Regions from separate parts of the Streptomyces sp. NPDC048523 genome, predicted to be linked through region 3. Evidence: riboswitches for the same ligand, from Rfam matches in the RefSeq annotation. Region 3 holds a riboswitch; each other region holds the start of a gene.
The links. Region 3 has a riboswitch for cyclic di-AMP ahead of ACGFWE_RS25610 (M23 family metallopeptidase). Riboswitches for the same ligand answer to the same signal wherever they lie in the genome.
Positions count from the first base shown of each region.

Region 1: another riboswitch for cyclic di-AMP. It lies ahead of ACGFWE_RS21220 (C40 family peptidase); the one in region 3 lies ahead of ACGFWE_RS25610 (M23 family metallopeptidase).
Region 2: another riboswitch for cyclic di-AMP. It lies ahead of ACGFWE_RS16525 (transglycosylase SLT domain-containing protein); the one in region 3 lies ahead of ACGFWE_RS25610 (M23 family metallopeptidase).

Region 1 covers NZ_JBICWQ010000004.1:53,338-60,353, forward strand. Annotated here, with positions in the region: gene bioB (biotin synthase BioB) at 1-256, opposite strand, end outside; gene ACGFWE_RS21190 (8-amino-7-oxononanoate synthase) at 405-1,532, shown strand; gene ACGFWE_RS21195 (DUF397 domain-containing protein) at 1,571-1,792, opposite strand; gene ACGFWE_RS21200 (helix-turn-helix transcriptional regulator) at 1,802-2,662, opposite strand; gene ACGFWE_RS21205 (ATP-binding protein) at 2,877-3,335, shown strand; gene ACGFWE_RS21210 (LysR family transcriptional regulator) at 3,342-4,256, opposite strand; gene ACGFWE_RS21215 (LysE family translocator) at 4,344-4,964, shown strand; gene ACGFWE_RS21220 (C40 family peptidase) at 5,070-5,543, opposite strand; cyclic di-AMP (ydaO/yuaA leader) riboswitch at 5,547-5,758, opposite strand; gene ACGFWE_RS21225 (hypothetical protein) at 6,060-6,365, opposite strand; gene ACGFWE_RS21230 (ATP-dependent Clp protease proteolytic subunit) at 6,373-7,008, opposite strand.
Region 2 covers NZ_JBICWQ010000003.1:160,590-167,605, forward strand. Annotated here, with positions in the region: gene ACGFWE_RS16505 (sugar ABC transporter permease) at 1-783, shown strand, start outside; gene ACGFWE_RS16510 (carbohydrate ABC transporter permease) at 780-1,643, shown strand; gene ACGFWE_RS16515 (LacI family DNA-binding transcriptional regulator) at 1,674-2,702, shown strand; gene ACGFWE_RS16520 (HAD family hydrolase) at 2,834-3,646, shown strand; gene ACGFWE_RS16525 (transglycosylase SLT domain-containing protein) at 3,650-4,132, opposite strand; cyclic di-AMP (ydaO/yuaA leader) riboswitch at 4,138-4,310, opposite strand; gene ACGFWE_RS16530 (polyprenyl synthetase family protein) at 4,835-5,845, shown strand; gene ACGFWE_RS16535 (outer membrane lipoprotein carrier protein LolA) at 6,089-7,016, shown strand, end outside.
Region 3 covers NZ_JBICWQ010000005.1:18,809-25,824, forward strand. Annotated here, with positions in the region: gene trmB (tRNA (guanosine(46)-N7)-methyltransferase TrmB) at 1-77, shown strand, start outside; gene ACGFWE_RS25600 (PrsW family intramembrane metalloprotease) at 129-1,508, shown strand; gene ACGFWE_RS25605 (aldo/keto reductase) at 1,525-2,469, opposite strand; gene ACGFWE_RS25610 (M23 family metallopeptidase) at 2,592-3,617, opposite strand; cyclic di-AMP (ydaO/yuaA leader) riboswitch at 3,629-3,786, opposite strand; tRNA gene ACGFWE_RS25615 (tRNA-Met) at 4,085-4,158, opposite strand; gene ACGFWE_RS25620 (hypothetical protein) at 4,274-4,537, shown strand; gene ACGFWE_RS25625 (histidine kinase) at 4,609-5,760, shown strand; gene ACGFWE_RS25630 (response regulator) at 5,748-6,398, shown strand; gene ribA (GTP cyclohydrolase II) at 6,402-7,016, opposite strand, start outside.

The sequences.
Region 1 (7,016 bases), on a different contig from region 3:
TGTACTTCAGGATGCCGGCCTCGGAGCCGAGCCGCTGCGAGCAGTACGAGCAGTCCTCGGGGCACAGCCCGGACTTCAGGTTGACGAGATAGTTGAGTTTCACCCGGCGCCCGAACCAGTGCCGGCGCACCTTTCCGGCCGCGGCCACCACGTCGAGCAGGTCGTCGTCGGAGGTGGCCAGCACGGCCAGCGCCTCCTCGCGGGTCGGCAGCTCGCGCCGAAGCCCCTTGTCCACCAGCGTGTTCAGCAGGTCCATGAGAGCCGATCCTGTCCTACGAACCCGCTCCGGGCCAAGGTAGGGATCGCACAACACACCCGCTGTGACGTGTGGGTATTGCCACACCGTAGGTAGCGTTTCCTGCCGCTAGGGTCTGTCCGTTGTCTACAAAAGCCCCGGAGGACCCATGGCGTTCGGCTGGATCGACGAGCAGGCGGCGGCGCGCCGGCGGGCCGGACTCGTACGGACCCTGCGGCCGCGTCCGGCCGACTCGCCGTTGCTGGATCTCGCGAGCAACGACTACCTGGGCCTGGCCCGCCATCCCGAGGTCGTGGAAGGGGCCGGGGCGGCCGCGCGGACCTGGGGCGGTGGCGCCACCGGATCCCGGCTCGTCACCGGAACCACCGAGCTGCACACCGAACTCGAGCGCGAACTGGCCGAATTCTGCGGCTTCGAGGCCGCGCTCGTCTTCTCCTCCGGATACGCCGCGAACCTGGCCGCCGTCACCGCGCTCGCGCCGCACGGCTCGCTGATCGTCTCCGACGCGGGCAACCACGCCTCGCTCATCGACGGCTGCCGGCTGGCCCGCGGCACGGCCCAGGTCGTCGCGCACGCCGACCCGGACGCGGTGCGCAAGGCGCTCGGCACGCACGACGGCCCGGCCATCGCCGTGTCCGACACGGTCTTCTCGGTGGACGGCGACGCGGCGCCCCTGGCCGGCCTCGCCGAGGCATGCCGGGAGCACGGCGCGGGCCTGGTCGTCGACGACGCCCACGGCCTGGGTGTGCTCGGTACCGGCGGCCGCGGCGCCCCGCAGGCGGCGGGACTCGCGGGCGCCGACGACGTGGTCGTCACGGTCACGCTGTCCAAGTCGCTCGGCAGCCAGGGTGGTGCCGTCCTCGGCCCCGCACGGGTCGTCGCACACCTGGTCAACGCGGCACGGACGTTCATCTTCGACACCGGTCTGGCACCCGCGTCGGCGGGAGCCGCCCTCGCTGCCCTGCGGCTGCTCGGCCGTGAGCCCGAGCGGGCCGCACGCGCGCGCGAGGTGGCGACCGGACTGCACGCACGCCTGACCGCCGCGGGTCTGGAAGCGGTACCTCCGGACGCCGCGGTGGTCTCGGTGCGCGCGCCCTCCCCGGAGGAGGCCGTTCAGTGGGCGGCCGACTGCCGTGCCGCCGGGCTCTTCGTGGGCTGCTTCCGGCCCCCGTCCGTGCCCGACGGCATCTCACGGCTCAGGCTGACCGCCCGCGCGGACCTCTCCGAGGAGCAGATCGAACGCGCTGTGCGGGTGATCGGTGAAACACGACCATGAGTCGGCGTGACACGGCCGTGCTCCCGGTGGACCGACGGTCAGAACGCGGCTGTGAAGCCCGCCCAGCTCTCGGGGGAGAAGAGCAGCGCGGGTCCCTCCGGATTCTTGGAGTCGCGTACGGCGAGCAGCCCGGCACAGGGCCCGGCCGACGGCCTCGCCGTCTCGACGCAGTTGTTCGCCCCGGTGCTGTAGCTGCTGCGCAGCCAGCGCACTTCGGGCAGTTCCGTAGCGGTGGTTACGTTCCGAGGCAGTGCGGACATGGTGCCTCCTTACGCGCCGTCACCCATCCCGGCGAGGTAATCCAACGACTCCTCGGGCGAAAGGGCGTGGGCCTGAAGGGTGTTGAAGGCCTCGGTGTAGGCCTGGAGGTCTTCTTTCCGTTCGAGGTAGAGGCTACTCGTCAAGTGGTCGAGAACAACCACGTCCAGATCAGAAGTGCGCGAAAATGAGAAGATTACGAAAGGCCCGGTGATACCCACATGCGCCCCGGCAGTGAACGGCAGTACCTGCAGCCGCACTTGGGGCAGCCGCGCCGCCTCCAGAAGTCTCCTCAGCTGCCGGGCCATCACCTCGGGGCCGCCCACCTCCCGCCGCAGCACCGCCTCGTCCAGGACGGCGCTCAACTCCAGAGGCGGCTGGGCGCGAAGGATGTCCTGCCGGGCCAGCCGTACCTTGACCAGTGCGTCGAGACGTTCGTCGTCGAGGCCGTCGACCGCGGCCCGGGTCACCGCGCGGGCGTACTCGGGCGTCTGCAGCAGCCCGGGCACGACCGAGGTCTCCAGCGTGCGCATCGCGCTCGCCTGGGCCTCCAGACTGATGAAGTCCCGGTACGTCGGCGGCAGGACACCCCGGTACGCGTGCCACCAGTGGTGCCGGCCGCCGCTCTCCTCGGAGCCCGCCAATACCATCAGCAGCTCCCGCAGATTCGCGTCCCCGACGCGGTAGGCGTCGAGAAGTAACCGCACATCGGCCGGTTTCACCCCGCTGGCACCGGTCTCGATGCGGCTCACCTTCGACTGGTGCCAGCCCACGAGCCGGGCGGCCTCACCGCTGGTGAGCCCCGCACTCGCGCGCAGCGCACGCAGTTCGGCGCCCAGTTTCCGCCGGCGCACCGCGGGGCCGTGCTGCATGGCGCTACTCCTTACTCCCTACGAGCCGCCCGAATACGGTCTCGCGTCGCAGAGTTCACCGCTTCGAGCGACAGATATATGCACATCTTGGTGGATCGGCACCCGTCGCAGCCGCGGTGATGGCACTCTGACGATGAACCACCAGTCCGGGACCGTACTCGAACCATCCGCACCGTGTCGGACTCCGGTCCCGTGGGAAAGGGACGACGTCGCCATGGCAGACCACCTGGAAGCATCCGTCACTCTGCCGAGCGAACCCGCCTCGGTCTCCGCGGCCCGCACCTATGTCCTGAGCACACTGGCGGAGTGGGGGCTGCCGTCCACCACGGACACCGCCGAGACCGTCCGGCTCATCGTCTCCGAACTCACCACCAACGCCGTACAGCACACCTTCGGGCAGTCACCCACCTTCACGGTGGACATCGAGCTGGACCGTGACGAACAACTGCGCATCGGGGTCACCGACAGCCACCCCCGTTTCCCCAAGCGGCTGCCGGCCGCGGTCCAGCAGGACAACGGGCGGGGGATGGTGATCATCCGCTGGCTCGCCGCCGAGTACGGCGGCAAGCTGAGGGTCAGGCCCACCCGGGAAGGCGGCAAGACCGTCTCCGTCGAACTCCCGTGGACGGTTCCGGTGCAGCCGGTCACGGCGGCGGGGCAGCAGGAGCCGTAGGAGAGCTCATACCGGCCGCGCGCGGCCGAACGCTCCCCGCAGCAGCGCCCGGAAGGCGTCCGCCGCGGGTGCCGCCTCGCCGGTCCGGTGGACGACCGAGATCGTACGGCGCAACGCGCCGGCCTCCAGCAGCCGCGTGCCCACCGGAGTGGCCGCCGTCCGAGCCACCATCTCCGGCACCACCCCGACCCCCAGCCCCGCGCTGGCCAGCGCGCACACCAGGGCGTATCCCGGGGTCGCCACCAGCACCGACGGTGTGGTCCCGATCCGGGCCAGCACCGCCTCCACCTCCCGCCGGGCCGGATGATCCGGCGCCATGCTGATCAGCGGCTCACCGGCGAGCTCCGCCAGCGGCAGCCGCGTCGAGCCGCCCGCCAGGGCATGCCCGGGGGCAGTCACGAGGACCAGCTCCTCGGTCAGCAGCGGTTCCGCGCTCAGGGTGGCCGGGAGGGCGGGGGGCTCGCCCGGCTCATAGGCGTGCGTCAGCGCCAGGTCGATCTCACCGGCCGCCACCGCGGTGATCCCGGCCGTGGGTTCGTGGAAGGCGACCGACAGCTCCACGTCCGGGTACGCCCGGCGGAACGTGCTCAGCACTGGCGGCAGCAGCTGAATGCCCGCCGTCTGGAAGGTGCCCAGCCTGAGCGTGCCGCCCGACAGGCCGGTCAGCCGGGCGAGTTCGTGCCGGGCCCGGTCCAGCTCGTCCAGCACCCGCCTGGCCCGCGCCACCAGCAACTCGCCCGCACCGGTGAGCCGCGTGCCGCGGTGATGCCGTACGAGAAGAGCGGTACCCGCCTCCCGCTCCAGCTTGGCCAGCTGCTGGGAGAGGGCGGGCGGGGTGTAGCCGAGGCGCTCGGCGGCCCGGGTGATCGAGCCCGCCTCCGCGACGGCGACCAGGGCGGCGAGGCGGACCGGGTCGTACATGGCGAGGCCTGCCTAAAGGAGTGCTTAAGGGAAACCCAGGTTATTCGACATACCTGCTGAAGGCTCCGGCGCGGCAGGCTGGTCCGCATGAACGGACAGATCGTCGCCTTCACCGGGATCGCCGCCGGCATGGTCGCCATGCCGGGCGCCGACTTCACCGTCGTCGTACGCAACGCCCTGGTCTCCCGCCGGGCCGGGGTCGTCTGTGCGCTCGGCGTCGTGGCCGGGCTACTGGTCCACACGGCGCTCGCGGTGGCCGGGGTCGCCGCGGTGCTCACGGCCGTGCCCGCGCTGTTCCGGGCGCTTCAACTGCTGGGCGGGGGTTATGTGCTGTACCTGGGTGTACGGACCCTGCTGGAGCTGCGGCGGACCGGCACGCAGACCGTCGTCGAGGCCGACGTGGCGGTACGTCCCCTGCGGCAGGGCTTCGTCACCAACGCGCTCAACCCCAAGGTCCCCATCACCTTCCTCAGCCTGTTGCCGCAGTTCGTGCCCCAGGGGAGCTCCACGCTGCCCAGGACGCTGCTGCTCGCGCTGATCGTGGTCGCTCTCGCGCTGGTGTGGTTCCCGGCGGTAGCCGTGCTCGTGGACCGGCTGGGGCGGTGGCTGCGCCGGCCGCGGGCGGCCCGGGCCGTCGGCGGGGTCACCGGAGGCGCGTTGACGGTTCTCGGCGTGATGCTCCTGGCCGAGCCGCTGCTCGCGGTCTGACCACCTCGCTTTGCGCCGACGGAGGCATCGGGGCGGCTGTGCCGTCCTGCGCTTCGGAAGCCCGAGGGGGCGGCGGGAGGTCAGGTCGCCGCCGCCCCCTCGGGGTCACTTGACCCGGCCGTACCAGACGCTCTTCGTCCAGATCTTCTGCAGTCGCACCACGTCCCCGGTCTTCGGGGCGTGCCAGATCTTTCCCTTCCCGGCGTAAATGCCGACGTGGTACACGTTCGAACCCGAGTGGAAGAACACCAGGTCGCCGGCCTTGCGGCTGCCCACGCCGATGTGGCGGGTCTTGTTGTACTGCTGGGCCGCCGTGCGCGGGAGCTTCTTGCCCGCCTTCTTGAACGAGTACAGCGTGAGCCCTGAGCAGTCGAAGCGGCGGGGCCCTGTGGCGCCGTACTTGTACGGCGAGCCCTTCTTGGAGGCCGCTACCTTGAGTGCCTTCGTCGCAGGTGTCGCGGCCGCGGCGTCGGGCGCGAGGCCCGGGACCACGACGGAGCCGCCCACGGCGGCGATGGCGAAGGCCGAGGCCGTACCGGCCCGGACCATCAGCGACGGGACACGATTGAGCGCAGTCATGCGCAACCCTTCGTCAGCCGCCTGTGAAGGATGACCTGTCGGATTCGGGCTGGCGAAGTTGCCCGGCCGCTGACGCGGCTTCACCCCAAGGGACACTCGGCGCGGTCATGGCGTGACCGTTCCGGCGACCCGTCGTGCTTGGGTCCTCCACTCCTGCCGATCCACTTCTGTCGACCGGTCATCCGGGCGGCGGCAGGACTCGGCGTCCGCCCGGATCGCCCCGCCACTGCGGCGGGGGCTTGTCGTCAGACAGGGATCTTGGCGCACGGAAGTGCGAAAAGCCCAACGGAACCGTTGATTTGTGGTGTTACTCACCACTCACCCGTTTGGGTGGACACCCCTTCGAAGGAAGGGGTGTCGAGGGGTTCACAGACCCCCGGACCAGCACGGAAGGGTCTCATTCCGGTCCCGAAACAGGCGCGTTGTGCAACTCCGACGCTCGCAAAAAAGGAGCCGCGCCTCCTCCAATAGGGGGTACGTCGTTTGGTCCGTTTCGACTCAGCTCCGGACGCCTCGTCAACTGTCGGGCCCCGGAGGCACGGTGACCCGGGCCGTACGCCGCTCGCCGTCCAGGACCCGCAGCGCCCGCGCCAGCGTCGCGGCGTGCAGTTCGCGCTCACCCCTGCTGTGCATCAGCACGAGCGCGTCGCGCAGCTCGGTCGCCCTGCTCACCAGCGCCTGCGCCGCGCGCAGTCCGCCGTAGGTGTCCTCGCGCCGGGCCGGGTTGATCCGGCCCAGCAGGTCGACCACGTCGAGATAACGGTCGATCAGTTCACCCTCGGCGCGCGTGAGCGCGGGCAGCGGTGGAAGGTCAGGCACCATCGACGGCTCACCTCGCGCCCGGCGCGGTACGGGAGGGCCTGCGGCTCGGGACGATCGCGTCCGCCAGGCCGTAGTCCACGGCGCCCCGCGCGTCCAGGACCTTGTCGCGCTCGATGTCCGCGCTCACCTGCTCGGGGCTGCGGCCGGTGTGCCGGACCAGCATCTCCTCCAGGCGGGCCCGCACCCGGACCAACTCGTCGGCCTGAATGGCCAGATCGCCGGCCTGCCCCTGCACCGGCTCGCTCAGCGCGGGCTGGTGGATCACCACCCGGGCGCCCGGCAGGACGGACCGCTTGCCCGGCGTGCCCGCCGCCAGCAGCACCGCCGCGGAGGAGCCGGCCTGGCCGAGGCATGTCGTCTCCACGTCACAACTGACGTACTGCATCGTGTCGTAGATCGCCGACATCGCGCCGAACGAGCCGCCGGGGGAGTTGATGTACAGCGAGATGTCCCGGTCGGGGGCCTGGTACTCGAGGTACATGAACTGCGCCATCAGGTCGTTCGCCGAGGTGTCGTCGATCGGCGTCCCGAGGAAGACGATCCGCTCCTCCAGCAGCTTCGAGTACGGATCCGTCGTCGTGTGCCCGTAGCTCGTGCGCTCATGGAACTCGGGCAGGACGTGACGTGCGGTGGGTCGGGTCATCGCGTACC
Region 2 (7,016 bases), on a different contig from region 3:
GTCAAGGGCATCGGCCTCGGCAAGGGCGCCCGCGAGCAGGTGTGGAACGGCATCGGCAACTACACCGACGTCCTGAACGACTCCGAGTTCGGCCACAGCGTGCTGCGCGCCTTCGGATACGGCCTCATCGTCATCCCGACCATGCTGGGCCTCGCGCTGCTGTTCGCGCTGATGCTGGACACCCCGAAGGCCCGCAGCGCGCCCTTCGCCCGGCTGATGATCTTCCTGCCGTACGCGGTGCCGGGCATCATCGCCGCCCTCATGTGGGGCTTCCTGTACCTGCCGGACGTCAGCCCCTTCTACTACCTGCTGGACAAGTTCGGCCTCCCGCAGCCCGACCTGTTCGACGGCGGCAACCTGTACCTCTCCTTCGCCAACATCGCGGTCTGGGGCGGCACCGGCTTCAACATGATCGTCATCTACACCGCCCTCAGGGCGATCCCGGCGGACATCTACGAGGCGGCCAGGATCGACGGCGCGACCAATCTGAGCATCGCCCTGAAGATCAAGATCCCGATCGTGATGCCCTCCCTGGTGCTCACCTTCTTCTTCTCGGTGATCGCCACCCTTCAGGTCTTCACCGAGCCGATGGCCCTCAAGCCGCTCACCAACGGCCTGCCCAGCTCGTGGAGCCCGCTGATGGCCATCTACGACAAGGCCTTCCTCCAGTCCGACATCTACGGTGCCTCCGCCACCGCGGTCGTCCTGGCCCTGGCCACGTTCGTCCTCTCCTTCACCCTGCTGCGCATCTCCGACCGCTACACCCGGGAGGACCGGGCATGACCCCCCTCACCCTCACCGCCAGGCCCAAGGGCGGCCGCACCGCCTGGGTGCCCACGATCGTCCTGATCCTCGGCGCGCTGTACTGCCTGATCCCCATCGCCTGGGTGGTCGTCGCGGCGACCAAGGACCGGTCGGAGCTCTTCTCCACCTTCACCCTCGCCCCCGGCACCGGCCTCTTCCAGAACCTGAGCGACCTCACCGCCTACCGCGACGGCATCTTCTGGCGCTGGATGGCCAACTCGGCCTTCTACGCCGGTCTCGGCGCCCTGCTCTCCGCCGCGGTCTCCGCCGCCGGCGGCTACGCGCTCGGCCGCTACAGCTTCCGCGGCCGTGAGGCCGTCTTCAAGATGATCCTGGCCGGCGTCCTGGTGCCGTCCATCGTGCTGGCCGTACCGCAGTACCTGCTGATGTCGAAGCTCGGCATGGCCGACTCGTACTGGTCGATGCTGCTGCCGTCGATCCTGTCGCCGTACGGCGTCTACCTGGTCCGCATCTACGCCGCCGCGTCCGTGCCCGCCGAGCTCATGGAGGCCGCCCGCATGGACGGCGCCAGCGAGTGGAGGATCTTCTCGCGGATCGCCGTACCGATGATGATGCCCGGGCTGATCACGGTGTTCCTCTTCCAGTTCGTCGGCATCTGGAACAACTTCCTGCTGCCCTTCGTCATGTTGGCCGACGACGAGAAGTTCCCGATCACCCTCGGCCTGTACACGCTGCTCGCCCAGGGCGCCTCGCAGCCCGCGCTCTACACCCTGGTCATCACCGGATGTCTGCTGGCGATCCTGCCGCTGATCGGGCTCTTCCTGGTGATCCAGCGGTTCTGGTCGCTGGACCTGATGAGCGGCGCGGTCAAGGCCTGAGGCTTCGGACCACTTTCACGAACGAGGAACATGACCACCAGCGCGAACGGACGCCGCAAGCCACCGACCATCCACGACGTGGCCCGGGAGGCGGGCGTCTCGCGGGGCACCGTCTCCCGCTTCCTGAACGGCGGCCACTACGTCTCGCCCGCCGCCCGGCGGGCGGTCGAGGCCGCCATCAGGAAGACCGGCTACGTGGTCAACCGGCACGCCCGCAGCCTCAGTACGGGCCGGTCGGACTCGGTGGCGTTCCTGCTGACCGAGCCGCAGGAGAAGTTCTTCGAGGACCCCAACTTCAACATCCTGCTGCGCGGTTGCACCGAGCGGCTGGCCCAGCACGACATCCCGCTGCTGCTGATGCTGGCCGAGAGCGACGACGACCGGCGCCGGCTGACCCGGTACATCACCTCGGGTCACGTCGACGGGGTGCTGCTGCTCTCCAACCACAGCGGTGACCCGGTCGCGGCCGAACTGCACCACGCGGGGATCCCGTTGGTGGTCTGCGGCAAGCCGATAGGGCGGGGGACCAAGGTGAGTTACGTGGCCGCCGCCGACCGGGAGGGCGCGCAGGACATGGTCCGCCATCTCCTCGCGGGCGGCCGCCGCCGCATCGGCATGGTCACCGGGCCGCTGGACATGCCCGGCGGCCCCGACCGCCTCGGCGGCTACCGGGACGTGCTCGCCGAGGCGGGCCTGCCCTACGACCCGGCGCTCGTCGTCGAGGGCGACTTCCGGCGCAGCGGCGGCGAACGGGCGGCCCGCCGCCTGCTGGCCCAGGCCCCGGACCTGGACGCGGTGTTCGTCGCCTCGGACCTCATGGCCCTCGGGGTCGTGGGTGTCCTTCAGCAGGCCGGGCGTTCGGTCCCGGACGACATCGCTGTCGGCGGCTTCGACGACTCCCCGGCGGCCACCGCCATCACCCCCGCCCTCACCACCATGCGCCAGCCCTTCGACCGCATCAGCGCCGAGATGGTCCGCATGCTGCTGGCCCAGATCGCGGGCGAGGACACGGCCGGAGTGATCCTCCCTACGGAACTGGTGGTCCGGGACTCCGCGTAGCCGAACGGGACGGACCGGCACCGGCCCGCTCTGCGGCCCCCCGGAACCGGAACTGCCGTCAACGGATGTGAAAGCAGGAGCCGTCCGGTTCGCGTCGAGTCGCGGGGGCCAACCATCCGTATTCTCTGATCATGGCCGCCTCCACCGCATATTCACTCATCGCCACCGACCTGGACGGCACGCTGCTCCGCGCCGACGACACCGTCTCGGACCGGTCGCTGGCCGCGCTCGCGAGGGTGGCGGAGAGTGGGGCCCGGCATCTCGTCGTGACGGGACGGCCGGCGCCCAGAGTGCGGTCCCTGCTCGACGAACTCGGCAGCACGGGGCTCGCGGTGTGCGGACAGGGCGCGCAGGTGTACGACGCCGGCGCGGACCGTCTGCTCTGGTCGGTGACCCTGGACCGGGAGCTGGCCGAGACCGCGCTCGGCAAGATCGAGGCCGAGGTCGGGCAGGTGTACGCGGCCGTGGACCAGGACGGTATCGAGGGGCTCACGCTCATCGAACCGGGCTATCTGATGCCCCACCCGACCCTGCCCGCCGTACGGGTGGGCCGGCGCGACGACCTGTGGTGCGAGCCGATCAGCAAGGTGCTGCTGCGCCATCCCTACCTGTCCGACGACGAGTTGGCGGTCACGGCGCGTGCGGTGGTGAGCTCGCTGGCGACGGTCACCATGTCGGGGCCCGGGACCGTCGAACTCCAGCCATGCGGCGTCACCAAGGCGACCGGCCTCGCGCTGGCCGCCCGGCACCTGGGTCTGGGCCCGGAGGTGACGATCGCCTTCGGGGACATGCCCAACGACATCCCCATGTTCGACTGGGCGGCCCGTGGTGTGGCGATGGCCAACGCCCACCCCGAACTCAGGGGCGTGGCCGACGAGGTGACCCTGTCGAACGAGGACGACGGCGTCGCCGTCGTCCTCGAAAGACTGTTCCGTGCGGCGTAGTTCCTAGTACGCGCCGAACACGTTGTCGATGGACCCGTACCGCTGGGCCGCGTAGTTGCAGGCCGCGGTGATGTTCGCCACCGGGTCGTACGGGTCCCACGAGGTGTTGGCCACGTGGTACGCGTTGAAGGTCGGGTCGATCACCTGGAGCAGGCCCTTGGAGGGCGTGCCGGCCGCCGCGTTGGAGTCCCAGAGGTTGATGGCGTAGGGGTTGCCGGAGGACTCGCGGATGACGTTGCGGTAGATGCCGTCGTAGGAGCCGGGAATCCCGTGCTCCGCCATGACGGCGAGGGAGGCCCGGATCCAGCCGTCGAGGGTGTTGGAGTACCCGAGCGTGCTGGCGGTCTGCACGGTCGGGGTGGCCGCGGACGCGGTGGTGGCGCCGATGAGGGGGAGCGCGAGGACGGCGGCCCCGGTGCCGGCGACGGCGAGCTTGCGGACGAGACGGCTGGTGCGGGTACGTCGGTGCTGAGCGGCAGCGGACATGGTGAAGTTCCTCTCCGTCGCCTGCGAGGTGAGCTGTCGGGTTCGGGCGGGAGATGCCCGGCCACGCCTACGAAAGGCGTGACTTCACCCCAAGCCGTGCCGGTATGTCCAAAGACGCCCGGTCCGGCGGTCAACCTGGTTCCCCCGCTCCTGCCATGGTTCTCGGTGGGTGTACGGGCGGTGGCAGGATTCGGCGTCCGCCCGACAGGCCGGGAACGTATGCGAGAGCACATGTCCGGAACAAGTGGCGAATTCACATGAGGTGCCTATTGACCTTGGTAAGGGGCATTTGAGGTACTTGATCCTTTGCGTTCGCCAAGTCTCAACTCGCGCACGGGCAAAGGCGGATCGGTGAATTCCGGTTTCATGCCGGTTCGCCCGCACGAGTGGGTCAAGTCACACTGGAGCGCAAGAGGTGCAAAAGGGGCAAGAAACCTCAACTCATGCTCAACCGGCGGCCCGTGGGATTCACTGCCTCCGCGCCCGTCCCGCCATGGCGGCCGATTCCGTACAAGTCGGTAGATATTTGTTCTTATCAGATGATCGAAAACATACCGGCCGTGATCCGATACCGCCCGGCATGGACGGGGCGGGCGCTATCGGTGATCCAAAGGTGACCGGATACGCTGACTTGAGTGATGGCAGCGACCTATCGACATTCCGTGTGACCGCCAGTAGACACCAGCAGACAGGAGACCCCTCGTGACCGTCGTCGGGCCGTTCGGGCTGAGCGTGCGGGACCAGGCTCTGGAAGCCGATGTCCAGGCCGGATTGGCGGCTGTCGAGGAGGGACTGCTCGAGGCCACCAAGAGCGAGGTCCCCTTCATCACGGAGGCCGCCCAGCACCTGGTGCGAGCGGGTGGAAAGCGGTTTCGGCCGTTGCTCGTGATGCTCGCCGCCCAGTTCGGTGACCCCTATGCGCCGGGCCTGGTGCCGTCGGCCGTGGTGGTGGAGCTGACCCACCTCGCGACCCTGTACCACGACGACGTCATGGACGAGGCCGAGGTCAGGCGGGGTGTCGAGAGCGCCAACACCCGCTGGGGCAACTCGGTGGCCGTGCTGACGGGCGACTTCCTGTTCGCCCGCGCCTCGCACATCCTGGCCGACCTCGGGCCCGAGGCGGTCCGGGTGCAGTCGGAGGCGTTCGAGCGCCTGGTCACCGGCCAGATCCTGGAGACGGCCGGGCCGCAGGACGGCCGCGATCCGGTGGAGCACTACCTCGACGTGCTCGGCGGCAAGACGGGCTCCCTGGTCGCGGTCTCGTGCCGCTTCGGGGCCATGATGTCGGGCGCCGACGAGACCGTCGTGGACGTCCTGACCCAGTACGGCGAGCGCCTCGGTGTCGCCTTCCAGCTCGCCGACGACGTGCTGGACATCGCCTCCGACTCCCGCGAGTCCGGCAAGACGCCGGGCACCGACCTGCGCGAGGGCATCCCCACGATGCCCGTGCTGCGGCTGCGGGAGCGGGCCGCCCGGCTCGGCCTTGCCGAGGACATCGCCCTGTGCGAGCTGCTCGACTCCGACCTCACGGACGATGCCCGGCACGCGGAGGCGCTGGCGGCCCTGCGCACGCACCCCGCGCTGGAGCAGGCCCGCCGGGACACCGTGCGCTACGCGCAGGACGCGCGCGCGGCCCTGGCACCGCTGCGGGAGTGCGACGCGAAGGCGGCGCTGATGGAGCTGTGCGACGCGGTGGTGCATCGGGCGGGCTAGCGCCGGCCGTCCGGCTGCCCGGCAGAGCGAACGCCCCCTACGGGTCGTAGGGGGCGTCGGCATGTCGTGTCATACCCCAGGTGTACACGGAGTTGGCTCCGAGGTCTGACGCATTCTCATGGCCGATTTGGTCAGATGGACATCACGGAAAACACCACTCCTCACCGATTCGGGTGAGAATGGCGGCTACGGGTGGATGCATGGGAGTGGACAGCCGCCGCCGACGACGGAGGTAAGGCACACATGGCACCGTACGAATCCGACGACAGCGTGACCGCCGCGGACGCCGAAGAGTTGCGTTCCGCGCGTCGGCGCAGGGCCGCGCGGTACGTCGTACCGGCCACGGTGGTGGGAGTCGCGGCGGCGACCATCGGGCTCGTCCCGGCGCTCGCCGACTCCGGTGACCCCGACCTGCCGAAGATCAGCGCACAGGAACTCATCGAGAAGATCGCCGCGTCGGACGTGCAGCAGCTGTCCGGCACCGTGAAGATCACCACGGATCTCGGTCTGCCGGACCTCGGCGGCCTGGAGAGCTCACTCGGCTCCGCCGCCGGGTCCTCCGGCTCGGGCGACGGTTCGTCCGCCGACCCCACCACCAAGCTCACCGAACTCGCCTCCGGCACGCACACACTGCGCGTCGCGGCCGACGGCGAGGACAGGCAGAAGGTCTCGCTGCTGGAGAACGCGGCGGAGTACAGCCTCATCCACAACGGCAAGGACGTCTGGGGCTACGACAGCAAGTCCAACTCCGTCTTCCACACCACGGCCTCCGAGAGCGGGGGCAAGCAGAAGGAAGAGCTCCCGGCCACACCCAAGGACCTCGCCGAGGACGCCCTCAAGGCCGCCGACAAGACCACGTCGGTGACCGTGGAGGGCACCGCGCAGGTCGCGGGCCGGGACGCCTACCGCCTGGTCATCAAGCCCAAGGACGACGGCTCGACGGTCGGTCAGATCACCGTGGCCGTGGACGCGAAGACCGGGCTGCCGCTGAAGTTCACGCTGACGCCGGCGAGTGGCGGCGCGGCCGTCGTGGACGCGGGCTTCACCCAGGTCAGCTTCACCAGGCCGGCCGCCTCGACCTTCGACTTCACCCCGCCGAAGGGGGCGAAGGTCGAGGAGGGCGACGCCGCGAAGGCGCCGGAGCACCGCGAGGGCCTGCACAAGGGTCCGG
Region 3 (7,016 bases):
TGAACGACCTGCTGTTCCGCCGCGTACAGCACGGCGACCGACCCGACCGACCCGACCAGTCCCCCACCGGCGCCTGAGCATCCCGCCCCGCCTGCGGGCGGCGCCTCTGTCTCGTTAAGGTCGATGCCGTGGCCACCTTTCCCCCGTATCCGACGTACTCCGGTGACCCCACCGGTGGCGGTGCACTGCGGCATGCGCACTGGTGGCAGCGGAAGTGGGTGCGCTACGGCGCGCTCATCACCCTCCTCACCCTGTCCGGGCTCGTCATCCTCGCCCTGGTCCGTCAACAGACCGGTACCGAGGGGTTCCTGGTCGGCCTGGGGCTCGCCGTCCTGCCCGTACCGCTGCTCATAGCCGCGTTCCGCTGGCTCGACCGCGTCGCACCGGGGCCCTGGCGCAATCTGCTGTTCGCCTTCGCCTGGGGCGCCTGCGCGGCCGCGCTGATAGCGATCATCGCCAACAGCTTCGCGACGAAGTGGATAGCGACGGCGACCGCCGACCCGTCCGGCGCGGACACCCTCGGCGCGACCGTGATAGCGCCGATCGTCGAGGAGTCCGCCAAGGCCGCCGCCGTACTGCTCGTCTTCCTGTTCCGCAGACGGGACTTCACCGGGATCGTCGACGGCGTGGTGATAGCGGGGGTCACCGCCACCGGCTTCGCCTTCACCGAGAACATCCTCTACCTCGGCACCGCCTTCGGCACCGACCAGCTCACCGGTGACCGCGGCATCGCCTCGGTCACCGCCGCGACCTTCTTCGTGCGTGTCGTCATGTCGCCGTTCGCGCACCCCTTGTTCACCGTCCTGACCGGCATCGGCTTCGGCATCTCCGCGCTGTCGGCGGAACGCCAGCACGTACGGCGGGTTCTCGTCCCGCTGTCCGGACTGCTGCTCGCGATGGGCATGCACGCGACGTGGAACGGCTCGTCGACATTCGGGGAGTACGGCTTCTTCGCGGTGTACGCGATGTTCATGGTGCCGGCGTTCGCGCTGCTGACCTGGCTGGTCATCTGGACACGGCAGCGGGAGCTGAAGACCGTGCGCGAGGAGCTGCCCGCGTACGCCGTCGCCGGGTGGCTGACGCCGACCGAGCCCCATGTGCTGGGCTCGATGCGGGCGCGGCGGGTGGCGCGGGACTACGCGCGGCGGCAGTTCGGCGGGCGGACCGCGGCGCGGGCGGTCTCGCAGTACGAGGCGTACGCGACGTCGTTGGCGTTCCTGCGGCGCCGGGGGCGGCTCGGGCGGGCGAACGCGGACTTCGTCGTACGGGAGCGGGAGTTGCTGCACGAGCTGTGGCGGCGGCGGGATGTCGCGCGGCCCGCGCTGGACCACGCGGCCCGGATCACGGCACCGCCGGTACCGGTGGCCGCGCCGCCCTGGCCGGTGTACGGGGCGTACGGATACGCCCCTCACCCGGCCCGGCCGACGCACCACGGCCACCCCGGCCAGCCGACGCCCCCGGTCCACCCGACGGTGCCGTACCCCGCCTACAACCCGTACCGCACATAGACCGTGCGGCGGAGGGTCAGGCCGACGCCTCCGTCAGGCGCGCCAGCTCCTCCTCCGTCAGGGTCAGGTCGGCCACGCCCAGCAGCGCCGGCAGCTGTTCCACCGTGCGGGCGGACGCGATCGGGGCCGCGACCGTCGGCTGGGCGGCGAGCCAGGCGAGGGCGACCGTGGCGACCGGGACGGTGTGGGCCTCGGCGATGTCGTCGAGCGCCGCGAGGACCTTGCGGCCGCGCTCGGTGTCCAGGTGCTGGCCGGCGCCCGCGGCGCGCGCACTGTCGACCGTCGTACCGGGGCGGTACTTACCGGTGAGGAACCCGGAGGCGAGGGCGTAGTACGGGACGGCGGCGAGGCCCTCCCGGGCCGCGAGCGCCTCCAGTTCACCCTCGTACGTGTCGCGCGAGACCAGGTTGTAGTGGGGCTGGAGGGCGACATAGCGCGCGAGGCCCTCGCGGTCGGAGAAGGCGAGGGACTCCGCGAGGCGCGCGGCGGAGATGTTGGAGGCGCCGATCGCCCGCACCTTGCCCGCCTTCACCAGTTCGTCCAGCGCGCCGATGATCTCCTCGACCGGCACCTCGGTCTTGTCGAAGTGGGTGTAGTACAGGTCGATGTGGTCGGTGCCCAGGCGCTTCAGGGAGGCGTCGGCGGCGGCCTTGATGTTCGCCCCGGACAGGCCCTGGAAGTCGGGGTGCTGGCTGACCTTCGTGGCGATGACGACGTCGTCACGGTTGCCGCGAGCCGCCAGCCACTTGCCGATGACGGTCTCGGACTCGCCGCCGGAGTTTCCCTCGACCCACGCCGAGTACACGTCGGCCGTGTCGACGAAGTTGCCGCCGGCCGCGGTGTACGCGTCGAGGACGTCGAAGGAGGTGGCCTCGTCGGCGGTCCAGCCGAAGACGTTGCCGCCGAGGGTGAGCGGGAAGACCTCGAGGTCGGAGGAGCCGAGCTTGCGAAGAGAAGTCATGCCAACGTCAACGCCCGTGCCGGACGCCGGTCTTCCGCTGCGGCCGCAAAGTCCTCGTAAACAAGCGGAATCAGCTCCTCCGGCGCACCGGCACAAACCTCAGGGGCGCTTCAGTTGGCGCCTCAGGGAGTGAGCCCCTTGCCGCGCAGCCACGCCATCGGGTCGATCCCGTCGGCCGAGCCGTTCGGGTGGACCTCCAGGTGCAGGTGCGCGCCGGTCACGTTGCCCGTGGCGCCCACGCGGCCGATGACGTCACCGGTGCCGACCTTCTGGCCGACGCTGACGCTGATCGAGGACTGGTGGCAGAACCACAGCTCGGTGCCGTCGTCGAGGGTGAGGATCGTGCGGTAGCCGTAGGAACCGGCCCAGCCGGCCTCGGTGATGGTGCCGCTGTGGATCGCCTTGATGAGCGTGCCCGTGGGGGCGGCGAAGTCGAGGCCCGTGTGGTAGCCGGAGGACCACAGCGAACCGGCCTGACCGAAGGTCGAGGTGATGGTGTACGACGAGGTCGGCAGCGTGTACTGCTTGGCGAGCTCGGCCAGGCGCGCGGCCTCGGCCTTCTTCGCGGCCGCCTCCTCCGCCTTCTTCTTCGCGGCGGCGGCCTTCTCCTGGGCCTCCTTCTCCGCCTTGGCGGCGGCCGCGTCGGCCTCCTTCTCGGCGGTGTCCGCGATGGCCTGGGCGGCCTTGGTGTCGAGCTGGTCCTGCTGCAGCTCGGCCTGGGCCAGGATCCGCGAGCGCAGCGCCTCACCGGCGTCCGAGGTGCCCTTGGCGGTGTCGGCGGTGGTGGCACCGACGCTGCTGAAGGCGCTCGTGTCGTCCGCGGTGGGGGCGGAGTCGTCCGAGATGAGCGAGCCCACGTTGGGCAGGTCGGGCATGGAGATGGAGACCGGCGGCTTGCCGGTGTTGGCGCTGGCCATCCCGCCGGCGCTGACGGCGGCTATGACACCGACGCCCAGAACGGTGGAGCTACGGGCGAACCCTCCGCCACGCTGCTTGGCGACGCGATGCCGGCCTCGTACGGGAGCGAGGGAGTCCGCGGTGGGGTTCCACTCGCCGAGCGGGGCCTCGTCGTCGGCGCGGTAACCGCCGTATACGAGGGTGTCGCTCGGGACGTACGGCGCCTCGGGGGCAGGCGGGTTGGACGCCACGTGGGCGCGCTCCTTTCCTTCCTTCTCGCCTACCGGGTTAGCTGACGGGTTCGGAGCAGGAAGGTCTCCTACGCGCGTATACCGACCGTGCTGCCACGGTGGCGTACGAGCGATTCACCCCAAGTTGGTGGTTCCCCGGTTCCCTTGCGGAATTCGGCGCGTGAGCACGGAGCCGTCTCTTGTGACGGCTGGGACGACCGCGCTGCGTTATCGAACGTTAATAGACGCGGGGGCCCGATTCCAAGCCGTTCCGCTTGATCATTAACGAAATCACGCTGGACTTACGGCCCATGAACGCCTAAAAACGGGCGAGTTGACCTTCACTCAAGCCACACAAGGACATTGACGGTATGTCAGCTGTAACGCGGAGGGCGGTCGCGCGCTCACCCCGCGTCACATCACGTCACGAAGGGGAAAACACTCAGGGCCGGAGTCCAGTGAACTGGACTCCGGCCCTGAGCCGTGAGTAGCGGGGACAGGATTTGAACCTGCGACCTCTGGGTTATGAGCCCAGCGAGCTACCGAGCTGCTCCACCCCGCGTCGTTGTGTAACCAGCATACGTCATCCGGAGAGTGCTCCGCGCCAGGGTTGTTTCGGGACCCCTCCCGCTGGAGCGGCGTACCGTGGCGGCCCTCACCAGAACCAGGAGGGAACCATGGCGGCAGCCGACGAGCGACCGGCGGAGATCGGCGAGCGGGACATCCCGCTCTCCGGCGGGCGAACGCTGCGGGTGACGGAGTTCGGCAACGGCGGCATCCGGCTGGCGGTGCGGGCCGGCTCGCCCTATGTGGTGACGAGCCTGGAGCAGTTCCACGACGGGACCGTGCTGAAGCTCTCTCCCGGCCGTGAAGGGTCCAACGCCCACAGGAACTGGGTGCGGGACCACGGCGGCGGCGAGGACGGCGGCGGCGGGGAGTGATCCTCGTCCGGGCCCCGATGGTGTAGCGGGCTACACCGTGCGCCCGGGGCCGTTCGTCTAGCGTGAGCGGCATGGGGAAGTCGGTGCGGCGTGCGGCGATGGCGAGCGTGCATCTCGTCGTGGCCGCGGCGATGTGCTTCGGCATGTACCTCTTCATCACCGTGCTGCTGATCGCCGCCATCGGTACGGTCGCCGTGGTCGGCTGCTGGCTGCTGCCCGAGGCCGTGCTGCTGATACGGCGGATCGCCGGCGCCAAGCGGAACCTGACCGCCCTGTGGACGGGCCGGGAGATCCCCGAGGCGTACACACCGATGACCGGCACCCTGCGCGAACGGCTGCGCATCTCGGTGCGGGACCCCGGCACGCTCAGGGACCTCCGCTGGATGCTCGCCCACTACCTCTACGGCGCCCTCCTCGCGCTCGCCCTCCCGCTGTGGCCCCTCGGCCTGGTCGTCGACGGCGTGTGGGCCGGGGCGCTGCGCCGCGACCCCGTCGTCCTCCCGCTGATCGTGCGGCTCGCGGACACCGAGGCCCGCTGGTCGACCGTGCTGCTCATGCCCTCCCCCGAGGCCAGGCTGGCCCGGCGGGTCGAGGAGCTGCGGGAGACCCGGGCCGATGCGATCGCCGCGCACGAGGCCGAGCTGCGCCGCATCGAGCGGGACCTGCACGACGGCGCCCAGGCCAACCTGGTGGCGCTGTCGATGCGGATCGGACTCGCCAAGCGGGCCTACGAGCGGGACCCCGACGCCGCCCGCAAACTGCTGGACGACGCCCAGGACCAGGCCGAACAGGCGCTGGCGGAGCTGCGGCAGGTGGTGCGCGGCATCCACCCGCCGATCCTCACCGACCGGGGTCTCGTCGGCGCGGTAAGGGCGCTCGCCGCGAGCGGCGGACTCTCCGTGGTCGTGGACGACGGCGGCCTGGACGCGGGCACCCGGGCGCCCGCGGCGGTGGAGGCCGCGGCCTACTTCGTGGTGGCCGAGTCGCTCACCAACGTCGCCAAGTACAGCGGCGCCGACCGGGCCGAGGTCCGGCTGGCCAGGACCCGGCGCGGTCTGACCGTGCGGGTGCGGGACGAGGGCCGGGGCGGCGCCGACGAGTCCGCTGGCTCGGGGCTGCTCGGTATGCGGCGCCGGGTCGCCGCGCTCGACGGGACCTTCGAAGTGACCAGCCCCATCGGGGGCCCGACCGTGATCGATGTGGAGCTGCCGTGCGTGTGGTGATCGCCGAGGACAACGCCCTCCTGAGAGAGGGGCTCGTCCTCCTTCTGACCTCCTCCGGGCACGAGGTCGTGGCCGTCGTCGGCACCGGCCCCGAGATCCTGCCCGCCCTGCTCGAACACCGCCCTGACGTGGCCGTCCTCGATGTGCGGATGCCGCCCGGGTTCCGCGACGAGGGTCTGCGGGCCGCCCTGGAGGCGAGGGAGCGGATCCCGGGACTCCCGGTACTGGTGCTCTCGCAGTACGTCGAGGAGTCGTACGCCGCCGAGTTGCTGGCCGGTGGCACCAGCGGGGTCGGCTACCTCCTCAAGGACCGGGTCGGCCGGGTCGACGAGTTCCTCGACGCGCTGGAGCGGGTGGAGGCCGGCGGTACGGCGCTCGACCCCGAGGTCGTCACCGAGCTCCTGACCCGGCGCCGCGACACCCCGCTCGGCTCCCTCACCCCGCGCGAGCGCGAGGTGCTGAAGCTGATGGCCGAGGGCCACGACAACACGACCATCGCCAAGACCCTCGTGGTCACCGAGCGCGCGGTCAGCAAGCACATCGGCAACGTCTTCCTCAAGCTGGGCCTGCCGCCGAGCGACAGTGGCCACCGGCGGGTCCTGGCCGTGCTGGCCTATCTGGCGCACACGCCCAGGTGACGGTCAGCCGACGCCGAGTTCGGTCAACTCCCCCAGCGGCAGCGTGTGCTGGGTCTGCAGGACCTTCGCACGCAAGTAGCGGACGTTGTGGGCGGTGGTGAAGACACCGGTGGGGACCCGGTCGCGGACGTCGATGCCGAGGTCGCGCAACTGGCCCGCCTTGTCGGGGTTGTTGGAGAGCAGGTCGAGCTCGGCGATCCCCAGTGCCTGGAGCATCTGCGCGGCCGCCGTGTAGTCGCGGGCGTCCTCGGGCAGGCCCAGCGCGGTGTTCGCGGCGTAGGTGTCGAGGCCCTGGTCCTGGAGGGCGTACGCGTCGAGCTTGTTGTAGAGGCCTATGCCGCGGCCCTCCTGGCGGAGGTAGAGCAGGACGCCGCCGCGCTCGGCTATGCGCTCGACCGCCTCGCGCAGTTGCGGGCCGCAGTCGCAGCGGGCGGAGCCGAAGACGTCGCCGGTGAGGCACTCGGAGTGCAGCCGCACCAGCGGGGTGGTGCCGGGGGCGGGGTCGCCGAGGACGACGGCGAGGTGCTCCCGCCCGTCGGCCAGGCCGTGGAAGGTGACGAGTTCGGCGTCCACGCCGTAGCCGTCCCCGAAGCGCAGCGGGACGCGGACGCGGGAGCG